2 regions of the Rhodoferax sp. GW821-FHT07G04 genome follow, and region 1 is predicted to be linked to the other one. Evidence: riboswitches for the same ligand, from Rfam matches in the RefSeq annotation. Region 1 holds a riboswitch; the other holds the start of a gene.
The links. Region 1 has a riboswitch for S-adenosylhomocysteine ahead of ahcY (adenosylhomocysteinase). Riboswitches for the same ligand answer to the same signal wherever they lie in the genome.
Positions count from the first base shown of each region.

Region 1 (8,081 bases):
CAGGCGGTGCTGCACCACTTCAAACTGCAGCTGGCCGACGGCGCCCAAGAGCATATTGCCGCCCATCTCGGGCTTGAAGACCTGGATCGCGCCTTCCTCGCCCAGCTGGGCCAGGCCCTGCTGCAGTTGCTTGGTGCGCAGTGGGTTCTTCAGCACCACGGTCATGAACATCTCGGGTGCGAAGAAGGGCAGGCCGGTGTAGAGCAGGTTGACGCTGCCGTCGGTGATGGTGTCGCCCAGCTGCACGCCGCCATGGGTCGTAAAGCCCACGATGTCGCCGGCGAAGGCTTCGTCCACCGCCTCGCGGCGCTGGCTCATGAAGGTGACCACGGAGGTGGGGCGCAGCTCCTTGGCGGTGCGCATGACCTTGAGCTTCATGCCTGGCGTGTACTTGCCTGATGCCATGCGCACGAAGGCAATGCGGTCGCGGTGGTTGGCGTCCATATTGGCCTGCACCTTGAAGACCACGCCGCTGAAGGCTTCGTCCTCGGGCTGCACCTCTTTCACCACGGGTTGCTTGTTGACCAGCACGCTGCTGGTGCGGCTCTTGGGGCTGGGGGCCAGCTCCACCAGGGCGTCCAGCACCTCCATCACACCGAAGTTATTGACGCCCGAGCCAAAGAACACGGGCGTCTGCTTGCCGGCCAGAAAGGCTTCGTGGTCCCACTCGGGCGATGCGCCGGTGGCCAGTTCCATGCTCTCGAACGCGGCATCGATCTCGAAGCCAAAGCGCTTGGTCAGTGTCTCGGTGTCGGTGACGGGGATGGTTTCAAAGTCCTGCGGGCGGCGCTCGGAGCCGGACTCGAACACCGTCATGCCGCGGGTGCGCAGGTTGATGATGCCGCCGAACGATTTGCCCTGGCCCACGGGCCAGGTCATGGGCACGCAGGGCATGCCCAGTTCGCGCTCGATTTCGTCGAGGATGTCCAGCGGGTCGCGCACCTCGCGGTCCATCTTGTTGACGAAGGTGATGATGGGGGTATCGCGCTGGCGGCACACCTCGATCAGGCGGCGGGTCTGTGATTCCACACCGTTGGCCGCGTCAATCACCATCAAGGCCGAATCCACGGCCGTCAGCACGCGGTAGGTGTCTTCCGAGAAGTCCTTGTGGCCGGGGGTGTCCAGCAGGTTGACCACATGGTCGCGGTAGGCCATTTGCATCACGCTGGATGCGACCGAGATGCCCCGCTGCTTTTCAATCTCCATCCAGTCCGACGTGGCATGGCGGCTGGCCTTGCGGGCCTTGACCGAGCCCGCGATCTGGATCGCACCCGAGAACAGCAGCAGCTTTTCGGTCAGCGTGGTCTTGCCGGCGTCCGGGTGGGAAATGATGGCAAAGGTGCGGCGACGCTTGGTCTCGGCAAGAAAAGTCATGGAAGCAGGTGGCTGCGAGCAGCGGCAGAGGCAAAGGGCGTGATTTTAAGGGGAAGGCCCTTTTGCCGGGCTTTCCTCAGTTGGCATCCACCCCGATGAAGTCGGCCAGGGCCTTGGTTTCCAATGCACCCAGCGTGCTGACCAGCTCGCCGGTGCGCACGTTCTTGGTCAGGATGAAGGGCACCGACTCAATCTTGAGCTGGTTGAAGATGTCGGTATTGCCCTTGATAGCGGCCGCCATGGCGGGCGACATGCTGCCCATGGTGATGACGCCGCCCTTGCCCGTGGCCAAGGACGTCTCGTGGGCGGTCATGGCTTGTTCGGGGTTGGATGCGCCCAGTAGCGCTGCGCCCTGCGGGCCGCTCTTGGGGTTCAGTATGGCAACGGGAATCCACACAAATTGGGTCTTGCCCAGTAGCGGTTGCACGGTTTGCCACAGATGGCCGCAGTGGGGGCATTGGGCGTCGAACATCACGTACACCGTGTTGGCGCTGGCCGCGGACCCGACCGTGAAGCCCTTGGCCTGGGCGCTGATTTGCGCCAAGGCCTGTGCCGGGTTGGCCACGCCGGGTGGTGGTGCGTCTTTGGCCCAGCCGCTCAGGCTGAACAGCATCACGGAGAGACCGAGAATCAGGGCTTTGGTGCGTGCAGAAAGTGTCATATTGAAACGTCGTGTAAGGGGTGATGGCGCCAGCGCCAAAACCCAAGCTTACGCGATGGCGACCAGCCTGACACGGCGCACCCGGAGTGGGCTGCCTAGGCCTGGGTGTGCAGCGCGTACATCTTCTGCATGCCACCGATCCAGCGTTCGTAGTCCTGGCCCTTGTTGCGGAAGTACTGCGCCACTTCGGGATGGGGCAGCACGAGGAATTTGCCGTTGTCCATGGTTGCCACCACTTCTTGCGCCACGGCTTCGGGCTCCAGGATGCCGTTGACCGCTGCCGAGCCACCGTCGGTGCCGGCCGTCATATCGGTCTGCACCGACTGCGGGCATAGGCAGGCCACCTGCACGCCCTTGCGGCCATAGGCAATGCGCAGCCATTCGGCAAAGGCCACGGCGGCGTGTTTGGTCACGGCATAGGGTGCAGATTCCACAATCGTCAGCAGCCCGGCCGCTGATGCGGTGACCAGAAAGAAGCCCTCGCCCCGTGCCACCATCTCGGGTACCACGGCGCGGGCCGCCCACACATGGGCCATGCCGTGGATGTTCCACATGCTGTTCCACAACGCGTCTTCCAGATCCAGCCCGCCCATGCGGCCCAGGATGCCGGCGTTGGAGATGAAGGCATCCACTTGGCCATAGTGTTGGCGTGTGGTCGCCACCAGGGCCTGGATGTCGGCCTCCTGGCTCACATCGCAGCGCACGGCCAGGCCCCCAAACTCATCGGCGACGGCCTGGGCGCGTTCCAGGTTGAGATCTGCCACGACCACGGCGCGTGCGCCGTCTGCGGCGAAGCGGCGGGCGATGCTGCGGCCAATGCCGCTGGCGCCACCGGTGACGATGGCGACTTTGTTTCGGATGTCCATGTACAAGCACTCCTGTTGGTTGCCCACAGTGTCTGGCCTGATTGTGTCGGGGTCAGCCACGCAGGTGACATCGGAGGCGGGCTATTTGGCGTGCCTGCTGATAGCTCCGTATAATCGGCCACTTCCGAGGAGCGTTGCAGCTCGAAACCCTGGTCTGAAACAGACGCAGGCGGCGAGCGAGGCTCGGAACACGTTGCCTCCACAAAAGGCAACGCAAGTCAACGGCGCTCACCCACTGGTCTGTGCGGTGAGCCTATACCCGGTTTGTGCGCAGTCCAATGGCCCCACTATTTTTTGGAGCAAACCATGAGCGCACTGAAACCCGTTTCCAAGACCCCTGACTACAAGATCGCCGACCTGAGCCTGGCCCCCTGGGGTCGCAAGGAGCTGACCATCGCCGAGACCGAAATGCCCGGTCTGATGGCCATCCGCGAAGAGTTCGCCAAGTCCAAGCCGCTCAAGGGCGCGCGCATCACCGGTTCGCTGCACATGACCATCCAGACCGGCGTGCTGATCGAAACGCTGAAGGCCCTCGGCGCCGACGTGCGCTGGGCTTCTTGCAACATCTTCTCTACCCAGGACCACGCTGCCGCCGCGATTGCCGCCACCGGCACCCCCGTGTTTGCCCACAAGGGTGAGACTCTGGACGAGTACTGGGACTACACCCACCGCATTTTCGAATTCAACGGCAAGAAGGGCACCGCCGCCGAAGGCCCCAACATGATCCTGGACGACGGTGGCGACGCCACGTTGTTGATGCACCTGGGCGCCCGCGCCGAGAAGGACATCAAGGTCCTGGCCAAGCCCGGCAGCGAAGAAGAGACCTGCCTGTTCAACAGCATCAAGGCCAAGCTCAAGGTGGACCCCACCTGGTACAGCCGCCGCCTGAAGAACATCATCGGCGTGACCGAAGAGACCACCACCGGCGTGATGCGCCTGGAAGAAATGTCCGCCAAGGGCACGCTGGCCCTGCGCGCCATCAATGTCAACGACTCGGTGACCAAGAGCAAGTTCGACAACCTGTACGGCTGCCGCGAATCGCTGGTGGACGGCATCAAGCGCGCCACCGACGTGATGATCGCCGGCAAGGTCGCCCTGGTGGCCGGCTACGGTGACGTGGGCAAGGGTTCCGCCCAGGCCCTGCGCGCACTGAGCGCCCAAGTGTGGGTGACCGAGATCGACCCCATCAACGCGCTGCAGGCCGCGATGGAAGGCTACAAGGTCGTGACCATGGAATACGCCGCCGACAAGGCTGACATCTTCGTGACCACCACCGGCAACAAGAACGTCATCACCTACAAACACATGGACGCGATGAAGGACCAGGCCATCGTCTGCAACATCGGCCACTTCGACAACGAAATCGACGTCGCCTCGCTGGCCAAGTGCAAGTGGGAAGAGATCAAGCCCCAGGTCGACCACGTGATCTTCCCAGCCACCAAGGGCAAGAACGGCAAGGCCGAAAAGCGCATCATCCTGCTGGCCAAGGGCCGCCTGGTGAACCTGGGTTGTGGCACGGGCCACCCCAGCTTTGTAATGTCGTCCAGCTTTGCGAACCAGACCATCGCCCAGATCGAACTGTTCACCAAACCCAAGGAATACAAGGCCGGTAAGGTGTACGTGTTGCCCAAGCACCTGGACGAAAAGGTGGCCCGCCTGCACCTGAAGAAGGTTGGCGCCATGCTGACCGAACTGACCACCGAGCAGGCCGCCTACATCGGCGTCGACAAGGCTGGTCCGTACAAGAAAAACACTTACAGGTATTGAACACCCCCGAAGCGCCTGCGGCGCCTCCCCCTCAAGGGGGCGATACCAGCCGCCCGGCAAAGCCGGTTCGGCGGTATCCCTGGTAAGGGGAGGGCTCGCGGTGCAACAACTGGAAAATTATGCGCATTGACCAACTACTCGTCCAACGTGGCCTGGCCACTACCCGGTCGCAGGCCCAGCGCCTGATTGCCGATGGTGTGGAATGGCTGCACGGCGAGGCGTGGAAGCGCGTGGCCAAGAACGGTGACGAAGTGCCGGAGAACGCCGAGATTCGCTTGCTCGACGACTCCGAGGCCCGCTACGTATCCCGTGGCGGCCTGAAGCTGGAGGCGGCGCTCAAGCAGGTGGGCCTGTCGGTCGATGGCTTGGCTTGCCTGGACGTGGGCCAGTCCACCGGCGGCTTCACCGATTGCCTGCTGCAACATGGCGCGCGCCTGGTCGTGGGAGTGGATGTGGGCAGTGCCCAGTTGCACCCGCGCATCCGCGAAGACGGCCGTGTGTTGTGTGTGGAGGGTGTCAACGCCCGCTCCTTGGTTGCTACAGATTTCGAAGCGGCCTGTGTCAATTACACGGGGGCTGGCGGCCAGTTTGATCCAGAGGCCGAAGACGCAGAGCCGTTTATGCCGGAGTTTGACGTGCTGGTGGGCGATTTGTCCTTCATCTCGCAGACCTTGGTGCTGCCGGCGGTTGTGCCCTTCCTGAAGGCGGGCGGCACGCTGCTGACCCTGGTCAAGCCGCAGTTTGAGTTGCAGCCTGGACAGGTGGGTAAGGGTGGCATCGTCAAGGATGACGCGATGTACCCCATCGTCGAGCAGCGCCTGCGCGAGGCCTGTGCCGAACTGGGCCTGACCGTGACCGCGTGGTTCGATTCGCCGATAGCCGGTGGCGATGGTAACCGCGAGTTTTTTATCTGCGCGAAGAAGAACTAACCCATGTCCGACATATCTCGCATTCCCCTCAGCGTGGAATTCTTTCCACCGAAGACGCCTGAAGGCGTGGCCAAGCTGCGCACCGTGCGCCAGCAGTTGTATGCGCTGAAGCCCGAGTTCTGCTCGGTAACCTTTGGGGCCGGCGGCTCCACGCAAGATGGAACCTTCAACGCGGTCTCTGAAATCCTGGCCGAAGGTGTCGGCGCTGCCTCGCACTTCTCGTGCATAGGCGCCACACGCGACACGGTGCGTGCTCAGTTGGCCACGTTGAAAGCCATGGGCGTCAAGCGCCTGGTGGCCCTGCGCGGCGACTTGCCCAGTGGCTATGGCGCCGGTGGTGAGTTCCACTACGCCAGCGAACTGGTGGCCTTCATCCGCGCCGAGACCGGTGACGACTTTTTCATCGAGGTCGCGGCCTACCCCGAAATCCATCCCCAGGCCCGCTCCCCCGAGGCGGACCTGCAGGCCTTTGCGGCCAAGGTGAAGGCCGGCGCCAACTCGTCCATCACCCAGTATTTCTACAACCCGGATGCCTACTTCCGGTTTGTCGATGATGTGGCGGCGATGGGGCTGAACGTGCCGGTGGTGCCCGGCATCATGCCCATTACCAGTTCTACCCAATTGATGCGCTTTTCGGATGCCTGTGGCGCCGAGATTCCGCGCTGGATACGCCTGCGCTTGCAGAGCTTTGGTGACGACACCGCGTCCATCAAGGCATTTGGCCTGGATGTGGTGACCAGTCTGTGCGAGCAATTGCGCGCCGGTGGTGCTCCCGCTTTGCACTTCTACACGATGAACCAGAGCGTGGCGACGATCGCCCTCTGCGAGCGGCTGGGGTTGACGGGCTAGCTCTGCGCGCCCCGACACGGGCCGCAGCAGAACTGGGGTAAGCGCCGTCGTTCGTGTCCCCCGGCCTTCGGCCTCCTCCTTTACCTCACTATGTCGCTCACCCCAGCTCTGCTGCTCGACGCAATTGGTGGCAGTGACGAAATCTAAACCCCTTCAAACTCCATCGCCGGCCGGTGTTCGGCCTGGCTGACAAATTGCCAGCGGCCGATAAAGCAAGCGGCCAGCCAAGCCACGCCTCCGATCAAGGCCAGGACCCGCCAGGCGCTGAGCCAGTCGCCGTCAAAGGCGTCAAACATGCTGGCGCGCAGGGCTTTGATGACCCAGGTGAACGGCAGCCAGGGGCTCACGGTCTGGTAGATGCCGCCCGACAGCTCCACCGGCAACACACCACCGGCGGATGACAACTGCAGCACCATCAGCAACAGCACGGCGGCCTTGCCGGCGTCACCAAAGGCGCGGGTGATGGCCACGATCAGCGTTAGAAAAGTCAGCGAGCTCAGCACCAGGGTCAGAGCGAAGGCCCCCAGGCGCGCCACCTGCAGCTCCAGCAGGAACAAGGACATCAGCATGATGACCATGGCCTGCGCCACGACCAGGGCGCTCAGTATGCCCAGCTTGCCCAACAGCCGCGCTGGCCGTGATGTGGCGGCTGCGGCCTCCGGCAGGCGGCGCAAGTGGAACAAGAACGCCGACATCACCGCGCCCAGCCACAGCGAGGTGGCCAGAAAGTTGGGTGCAAAGCCCGCGCCGTTGTTGGGCACCGGGGCCACGATCTCCACCACGGGCTCCACCGAGTCGGCCAGGCCGCGCGGGCTGCCATCGGGCGCCCGTACGTCGCCTGGTAGGGAATGGTTCAGCAGCTTGAGGCCAGAGGCCAACTCCTTGGCGCCGGTCTTCAACTGGCCCAAGCCATTGCGCAGATCTTGCGCGCCGGAGCCCACGCTGCGGCTGGCGCTGGCCAGCTCGTCGAGCTTGCTGTCGGCAGGCACTTTGCTGGCCGCTGTGTGTATGCCATTGCCCATGGCGGTCACGCCATCGGTCAGTTTGCCGATGCCGGTGTTGAGCCGCACCGTTCCGTAGTTCAGGCGGGTCTGGCCGATGCGAGCCGCCTCCAGGCCAGCGGTGAGCTGGGTCGCGCCAGCAGTGAGTTGGGCAGCGCCCTCGGATATGCGGGTGCCGACCAGCGGAATGCCCTTGGTCTCGTCACGCATCTTGGCGCTGCCATCGGCCAGTTCCTGCGCGCCCTCGTGCAGCTCTTGCAGGCCGTGGGCCAGCGTGGCGTGCCCCGCCAGCAATTCGGAGGGACCGGCCTTGAGTGCGGCCAGGTCTTGTGCGGATGGGCGCTGCTGGTCCATGGTGCGCAGGCCCGCGCCCAATTGTTTGACCCCGTCAGTGAGCTGCACGACGGCGGTACCCAGTCCGTCCGTTCCGTTGGCCAGTGTCTTGGAGCCGGCTTCGGCCTTGGTCAGCCCTGCGTCCAACTTGATGGCGCCTTCGTTCAGGGCGGCAACGCCGCGGCGCAGTTCGGCCAGCTTGTCGCGCGAGCCGGTCACGGTGGTTAGCACCAAGGACCAGCGGTTCTCATTCAGGTTGATATTGACCTGGTGGCCCAGCTCGGACGCAAAGCGTTTGGCG
Region 1 covers NZ_JBWKQD010000002.1:739,789-747,869, reverse strand. Annotated here, with positions in the region: gene AC07OO_RS12640 (peptide chain release factor 3) at 1-1,374, opposite strand, end outside; gene AC07OO_RS12635 (DsbC family protein) at 1,451-2,035, opposite strand; gene AC07OO_RS12630 (SDR family oxidoreductase) at 2,131-2,901, opposite strand; S-adenosyl-L-homocysteine riboswitch at 3,022-3,138, shown strand; gene ahcY (adenosylhomocysteinase) at 3,208-4,668, shown strand; gene AC07OO_RS12620 (TlyA family RNA methyltransferase) at 4,788-5,597, shown strand; gene metF (methylenetetrahydrofolate reductase [NAD(P)H]) at 5,601-6,446, shown strand; gene AC07OO_RS12610 (YhgE/Pip domain-containing protein) at 6,590-8,081, opposite strand, start outside.

Region 2 (8,081 bases), 780 kb from region 1:
AGGCCCACGCTGGCAGTCAGTTCGCCGAAGTCCACCGCATCGCCCAGGTCTTTTTCCAGGGCACGGGCCAAGCCGCTGATTTCCTCGGTGCGCCGGTACAGACGGTCAAATGCGGGCACCAAGCCGCTCTCGGGCACCGCGGCGATGCTGATGTTGCGCTTCAGAATGCGGCTGAGTTCGTCAAAGGCAAACAGGTCCAGCGGATCACCCAGCGCCACCAGCAGCGTGTCGCCCTTGTCTTCCAGTACCAGGGCCTTGAAGCGCCGCGCGGCCGACTCCGGTAACAGTTTGACCACATCGGCCCGGAACGGGAAGGTCTTGAGGTTGACGAACGGAATGCGCAACTGGCGGGCCAGGCCGTTGGCCAGCAGCTCCTCGGTGATGATGCCGGTTTCTATCAGCAGGCGGCCCATCTTCTTGCCGGTGGTGCGCTGCAACTCCAGGGTTTGTTGCAACTGTTCCTGCGAGATCAGGCGTTGCTGCACCAGCACATCGCCCAGGCGCAGTTTCTCGGGACGACCTGGCGCGGGTCGCGGAGCGTCCGGCGCGGGAGGAGGGGCGCTGGCTGCCATATTCATGCGCGTGTTCCTTGTGGGTGTAGCAAAAATAATAGCACGGGGCGCCGTAAATCAGCGGGCTATTGCTGCGGCCGCATCGGCAGGGCTAAAACTTGTACTTGCTTCCGCATCCGCTGACATGGTTGCGGTTGCTGGACATGCACTGGTAGAACGCCCGCTTGTTGCCGCTGGAGCTTTCGCAATCACCCAGCGTGACCTCGGACTTGGCCTGGCGCAGTTTGGCTGCCGTGGCGTCGTATTCGGCCTGGGTGATGTAGCCGTCCTTGGTGTTGCGCTGGCCAACCTCCAGCATGGTATCGACCTGGGAGTGAATGTTGTCCACGGCTGCGGCGCAAGACAAGGGCTCGGTCTTGGGGTCCACCTTTTGCAGGCCTTTAACCAGGCCGTCGCGCATATCCGCCACGTCTTTGGGGATCTTCTTGGTGCCGTCGGGGTTGGCGCCACCCTGGCTGCTGGGGTTGTTGTTGCCGCCAAAACCGCTATTGCTGTTGTGCAGCTTGATGGGCTCTCCGGCTTTTTCGGTGTTGGGGGGCTGGGAGCCGTAGTGGACCTTGCCGTCGGCATCGGTCCATTTGTACACGCCCTGCGCCGTGGCGGCAGGCGCCAACAGTGTCGTCAGCAGCAGTGCGCCGGCCATGGCAGTGGTGGCGGTTATCCAGCGTGTCTTCATCCAAGCGCTCCCCGGTGTTCTACAAATTCGGCGCCAGCAGGCGCTGCAAGTCAGTCGCCTTCATCTGGCGGCGTTGGGCCAAATCTTGCAATTGGTCATCGCCGATTTTGCCGACATTGAAGTAGCTGCTGTCTGGGTGGCCAATATAAAAGCCGCTGACGCTGGCCGCTGGTGTCATGGCCAGGCTTTCGGTCACGCCCATGCCGATTTCCTCGCACTGCAAGAGCGCAAACATGTCCTGCTTGACGCTGTGGTCCGGGCAGGCCGGGTAGCCGGGGGCGGGGCGTATGCCCTTGTATTTTTCGGCGATCAGGTCATTGGCGCCCAATGCCTCTTGCACGGCATAGCCCCACAGATCCTTGCGCACCCGCTCGTGCAGGGCTTCGGCAAACGCCTCGGCCAGCCTGTCGGCCAGGGCTTTCAACATGATGGACGAGTAGTCGTCATGGGCGGCCTCAAAGGCCTGGGCGCGCTTGTCGGCACCTAGGCCTGCGGTCACCGCAAACAGGCCGGCGTAGTCCGGAACGGTTTTGCCATTCTGGCCGCTAGCCCTCGTCGCGTGGTCTTCATGCGCTCCTGATTTGGTAGCAATCTGCGGTGCCACAAAATCCGCCAAGCAGCGGCTGGGCATGGTCACGCCGTCCACCACCGGCTTCTCGGTCTGCTGGCGCAGGCCGTACCAGGTGAGCACGCGCTCGGTGCGGGTTTCGTCTGCGTAGAAGGCGATGTCGTCCTCGTCCACGCTGTTGGCCGGGTAGAGCGCGACCACGGCGTTGGCGGTCAGCCAGCGGCCATCCACAATTTTCTTCAGCATGGCCTGGGCGTCGGCGTAGACGCGCTTGGCCTCCACACCGACCACCTCGTCGTCCAGGATGGCCGGGAAGGGGCCGGCCAAATCCCAGGTCTGGAAGAAGGGCCCCCAGTCGATGTACTTGGCCAGCTCGCCCAGGTCGAAATTCTTGAACACGCGCCGGCCGAAGAACTTCGGCTTGGTGGCCGTGTAGCTGCTCCAGTCGATGGGCGTCTTGTTGGCGCGCGCCTTGTCCAGCGTCCACATCGGCGTCTGCTTCTTGTTGGCGTGTTGGGTGCGCACCCGTTCGTAGTCGGCGCTCAGCTCGTCCAGGAACTGGCCGGACTGGTCGCTCAGCAGGCTCTGCGCCACGCCCACGCTGCGCGAGGCATCGGGCACGTAGACGACAGGGCCTTCGTAGTGCGGCGCAATGCGCACGGCCGTGTGCACGCGGCTGGTGGTAGCGCCGCCGATTAACAGCGGGATCTTCTTGATGCGGAAGTAGTCGTCCTTCTGCATCTCGCCGGCCACGTACTGCATCTCTTCCAGGCTGGGCGTGATCAGACCCGACAGGCCGATGATGTCCGCGCCTTCCACCTTGGCGCGGGCCAGCACCTCGTGGCAGGGCACCATGACGCCCATGTTGACCACGTCAAAGTTATTGCACTGCAGGACCACGGTGACGATGTTTTTGCCGATGTCGTGCACGTCACCCTTGACGGTGGCGATGACGATCTTGCCCTTGCTACGCACGTCGCGCCCTGCCGCCTCGTCCTGGCGCTTTTCTTCCTCGATGTAGGGGATCAGATGCGCCACGGCGGACTTCATGACCCGCGCGCTCTTGACCACCTGGGGCAAAAACATCTTGCCGGCGCCGAACAGGTCGCCGACGATGTTCATGCCGTCCATCAGCGGGCCCTCGATCACGTGCAGCGGGCGCCCGCCGGTGGCCAGAATCGCGCGGTAGGCTTCCTCGGTGTCTTCCACAATGAAGTCGGTGATGCCGTGCACCATGGCGTGGCTCAGGCGCTGGCCCACCGGCACGGGCGCTTCGGGCGTGCCGCGCCATTCCAGCTTCTTGCTCTCGTCCTTGGCGCCGCTCTTGGCGGTCTCGGCGATCTCGACCAGGCGCTCACCCGCGTCCTCGCGGCGGTTCAGCACCACATCTTCGACGCGTTCGCGCAGCACGGGTTCCAGGTCGTCATACACGCCCACCATGCCGGCGTTGACGATACCCATGTCCATGCCGGCGGCAATCGCGTGGTACAAAAACACGGTGTGGATGGCCTCGCGCACCGGGTCGTTGCCGCGGAAGCTGAAGGACACGTTGGACACGCCGCCGGACACCTTCGCGCCGGGCAGGTTGTTCTTGATCCAGCGCGTGGCCTCGATGAAGTCCACCGCGTAGTTGTTGTGCTCTTCAATGCCGGTGGCGATGGCGAAGATGTTGGGGTCGAAGATGATGTCTTCCGGTGGAAAACCCACCTCGTCCACCAAGATGCGGTAGGCGCGTTCGCAGATCTCGATCTTGCGCGCATAGGTGTCGGCCTGGCCCACCTCGTCAAACGCCATGACCACGGCGGCGGCACCATAGCGGCGCACCAGCCGCGCCTCCTGCTTGAATTTTTCGACGCCCTCTTTCATGGAGATCGAGTTGACGATGCCCTTGCCCTGCACGCAGCGCAGGCCGGCCTCGATGACGCTCCACTTGCTGGAGTCGATCATTACCGGCACGCGGGAGATATCGGGTTCGCTGGCGATCAGGTTCAAAAAGCGGATCATCGCCGCCTGGCTGTCCAGCATGGCCTCGTCCATGTTGATGTCGATGACCTGGGCGCCGTTCTCCACCTGCTGGCGCGCCACGGCCAGGGCCTGCTCAAAGTCGCCGTTCAGGATCATGCGGGCGAAGGCTTTGGAGCCCGTCACGTTGGTGCGCTCGCCGATGTTGACAAAGGTGGCGCGGGGGGCGGAACCGTCGTCAGAAGGGGGAGCGCCAATCACGACCGGCTCCAGGCCGGACAGCATCATGGGGGCGACAACGGGAATAGAAGGCATGCATCTCACCTGTAAAACAGCGAACCAGGTGAGCGTCGTTGGGAACATCCAAGCCTGACACGCCACTGGGTGGCCTGCTGCAACGCTCCTTGGATAGGCGAATTTTAAAGGAGAACCCGTGCCCATTGCGGGCCGCCGTGGTTTACCATCGCTTTCATCCCCACCCCACAGCCCGCGGCCATGAGCTCACCTGACGACACCAGCCCCCGTGTACGGGCGTTTGAAACCGCCGCCGAGCTGCTGACGGCCCCCAATGCGCTGATCCACCTCACGCTGGAGGAGGCCCGCGTTGTTGTCGGTTACATGACGCCGCGCTTCATCCCGGCCAATACCACCTTCATCAAGGAAGGCGACGCCGCCGACGAAGGCTTCATGGCCTTGCTGCTGGAGGGCGAGGTGGTCGTGGAAAGTGTCACCGTCAGTCGCACCGAGCCGCTGACGATACGTGTGCTAGGCCCCGGTAGTCTGGTGGGCGAGGTGGGCCTGGTTGACCGCGAGCCACGCTCGGCCTCCTGCACCACCAGCGCCGATTCGCTATGCGCCATCCTGGCGCGCGATGCCTTTGAAGCCCTGATCAACGAAGAGCCGCGCATCGGCTCCAAGCTGCTGCTGGCGATTGCCGCGCGTCTGGCCGAGCGCCTGCGCGACAACGCCCGCAAGCTGCGCCTCTATGCCAAGCTGGCCAAGGCGATGCAGCTGGAGATCGACCGGGCGTTGTTGCCACGGGCCTGATCCGAGGCGTTCAGACCGCTTCTTTGTAGAACATATTGCGCCGCACGCTGCGCCCGGGCAGCGGCGCCACCGCATGGGCAATCGCGCCAATGTGGTCCGGCGTCGTGCCGCAGCAGCCGCCCACGATGTTCACCAGCCCCTCGGCGGCGAACTCACGCACCAGGCGGCTGGTTACGTCCGGCGTCTCGTCAAAGCCGGTGTCGCTCATGGGGTTGGGCAGGCCGGCGTTGGGGTAACAGCTGATGTAGGTGTCGGTGGCCACGCGGTTCAGCTCCTGGATGTAGGGGCGCATCAGCGCGGCACCCAGGGCGCAGTTCAGGCCAATGGCCAGCGGCTGGGAATGGCGCACGCTGTGCCAGAAGGCTGTGACGGTCTGGCCACTCAGAATACGGCCCGAGGCATCGGTCACTGTGCCGCTGATGATGATGGGCAGGCGTTCGCCGCTGGCTTCGAAGTATTCGTCAATCGCAAACAGCGCGGCCTTGGCGTTCAGGGTGTCGAAGATGGTTTCCACCAGCAACACGTCGCTGCCGCCTTCGACCAAAGCCTGGGTCTGGTCGTAATAGGCCTGGCGCAGCTCTTCGAAGGTCACGTTGCGGGCGCCGGGGTCGTTCACATCGGGGCTGATGCTGGCTGTCTTGGGCGTTGGGCCCAGGGCGCCGGCCACAAAACGGGGCTTGTCGGGCGTGCTGTATTTGTCGCAGGCGGCGCGGGCCAGTTGGGCGGATACGAGGTTCATCTCCACGGCCAGGTCGGCCATGTCGTAGTCGGCCTGAGCCACGGTGGTCGCGCCAAAGGTGTTGGTTTCGATCAGGTCGGCGCCGGCGGCCAGGTAACGTTCGTGGATGTCGCTGATCACATCCGGGCGGGTCAGGCTCAGCAGTTCGTTGTTGCCTTTGACATCCTTGGGGAAGTCCGTGAAACGGTTGCCCTGGGCGCCAGGGCCGGTGTAGCCCTCGCCGCGGTACTGGGCCTCGCCCAGCTTGAAGCGCTGGATCATCGTGCCCATGGCGCCGTCCAGGATGGCGATGCGGCTGGCCAAAATTCCGGGCAGGGCCTGGCCGCGGGTGTAAGCAGGAAGGTTCTTGGTCATGGGATGCGGCTCACTTTCTCGGGTGCAGACAAGTGAGCGCAGTTGGCAAAACCCAAGCCTGGCGGCCTGTGGCGAACTGTGTGCACAGTGCCGGGCCGCTGCAGCGCTCCTTGGGAAGAGCGCATTTTAGACCAGTGCGTAGCACCGTGCCGATAGCCCGATGCGTAGCCCTTGGAGCCTGGGTGGCCGAGCGTTCTGCGCAGGTAAAGGAGGAGCCCACGGGCGCAAGCCTGTGGGCGGGGGACACGGAGCAGAACGCTCGGCCACCCAGGCTTCAAGGGCGGTCATGCCCGACAATAGGGCATGCCAACCGGGGTTCCTCCCGGATAACTCTGCATGATTTATGGCGATAGCCCTCGTATTCATTGCGTAATGCGCTACTACTTTGATAGCAACTGATTCATCCGCCATTTCCAGCGAAACCCTCCACGCCATCCTGGAAGAGGTTTTTGGCTACCCGCAGTTCCGCGGGCCGCAGCAGGCCATCGTGGAGCACGTGGCCAATGGCGGCGACGCGCTGGTGCTGATGCCCACCGGGGGCGGCAAATCGCTGTGTTACCAGATTCCGGCCATTGCCCGCCAGCGCGCGGGGCTGGGCGTGGCGCTGGTCATCTCGCCGCTGATCGCGCTGATGCACGACCAGGTGGGCGCCCTGCACGAGGCCGGTGTCAGCGCCGAATTTTTGAACTCGACACTCAGCAGCGAAGAGGCCTACCAGATCGAGCAACGCCTGCTGCGCGGCGACATCACCTGCCTGTATGCCGCGCCCGAGCGGGTGACCAATCCGCGCTTTCTGGCGCTGCTGGACTCGCTGTACGAGCGCAACCAGCTGAGCCTGTTCGCCATCGACGAGGCCCACTGCGTCAGCCAGTGGGGCCACGATTTCCGCCCCGAATACCGTGCGCTGACCGTGCTGCACGAGCGCTACGCCGCTGTGCCGCGCATGGCCCTGACCGCCACGGCCGATGCGCTGACGCGTGACGACATCGTGGAGCGCCTGCAGTTGCAAGAAGCCCAGACCTTCGTCAGCAGCTTTGACCGCCCCAACATCCGCTACACCATCGTCGAAAAACGCGAGGCCGTGCAACAACTGCTGCGCTTCATCGAGCGCGAGCACGAGGGCGACGCCGGCATCGTCTACTGCCAGTCGCGCAAACGGGTGGAAGAGGTGGCCCAGACCCTGGTGGACGCTGGCATCCGCGCCCTGCCTTACCACGCGGGGCTGGACAGCCGCGTGCGCCAGGACCACCAGAACCGCTTTTTGCGCGAGGACGGTGTGGTCATGGTCGCCACCATCGCCTTTGGCATGGGCATCGACAAGCCCGACGTGCGCTTTGTGGCCCATCTGGACATGCCCAAGAACATCGAAGGCTACTACCAGGAAACCGGCCGCGCCGGCCGCGACGGCCTGCCGGCCTACGCCTGGATGGCCTACGGCCTGCAAGACGTCGTCAACCAGCGCCGCATGATCGACGAGAGCCCGGCCGGCGAGGAATTCAAACAGGCGCTGCGCGGCAAGCTGGACGCGCTGCTGGGCTTGGCCGAGGCGACGGATTGCCGCCGCGTGCGCCTGCTGGCTTACTTTGGGGAGCAGATGGGGGAGGGGGCTGTGGCCGCCGGCGATGCGGATGTGGCCAGCGGTGGTGCGCGCTACCGTTGCCAGAACTGCGACAACTGCCTGACCCCGCCCGAAGTGTGGGACGGCACGGACGCCGCACGCAAGCTGCTCAGCACCATCTACCGCATCCAGCAGTCCAGCGGCATGTCATTTGGTGCCGGCCATGTGATGGACATCCTGCGCGGCAAGACCACCGAAAAGGTCACCCAGCACGGCCACACGGCACTCAGCACCTTTGGCATCGGCGCGGAATTCAGCGAAGTGCAGCTGCGTGGCGTGCTGCGCCAACTGATCGCCATGGGGGCCGTGGCCGTGGACGCCCAGGCCTTCAACACGCTGCAGCTGACGGCCCAGTCACGGGCCGTGCTCAAGGGTGAGGTGGCGGTGCAGCTGCGCGAGTCCGTCTCCACGCCCGCCAGCCGCAAGAGCAAACGCTCGGGCGCCGGTTCTGCGGCAGTCAAGGCGCCGATTGCACTGGACGGGGATGGTTTGGTGCGCTACGCGGCGCTAAAAGCCTGGCGCGCCGAGGTGGCCCGCGAGCACAA
Region 2 covers NZ_JBWKQD010000002.1:1,514,861-1,522,941, reverse strand. Annotated here, with positions in the region: gene AC07OO_RS16265 (GspE/PulE family protein) at 1-578, opposite strand, end outside; gene AC07OO_RS16260 (DUF4124 domain-containing protein) at 664-1,248, opposite strand; gene metH (methionine synthase) at 1,268-4,093, opposite strand; S-adenosyl-L-homocysteine riboswitch at 4,117-4,190, opposite strand; gene AC07OO_RS16250 (cyclic nucleotide-binding domain-containing protein) at 4,274-4,825, shown strand; gene AC07OO_RS16245 (homocysteine S-methyltransferase family protein) at 4,836-5,918, opposite strand; S-adenosyl-L-homocysteine riboswitch at 5,946-6,036, opposite strand; gene recQ (DNA helicase RecQ) at 6,304-8,081, shown strand, end outside.
Region 2: it holds a riboswitch for S-adenosylhomocysteine, as region 1 does, so the genes downstream of both, metH (methionine synthase) here and ahcY (adenosylhomocysteinase) in region 1, are expected to answer to the same signal.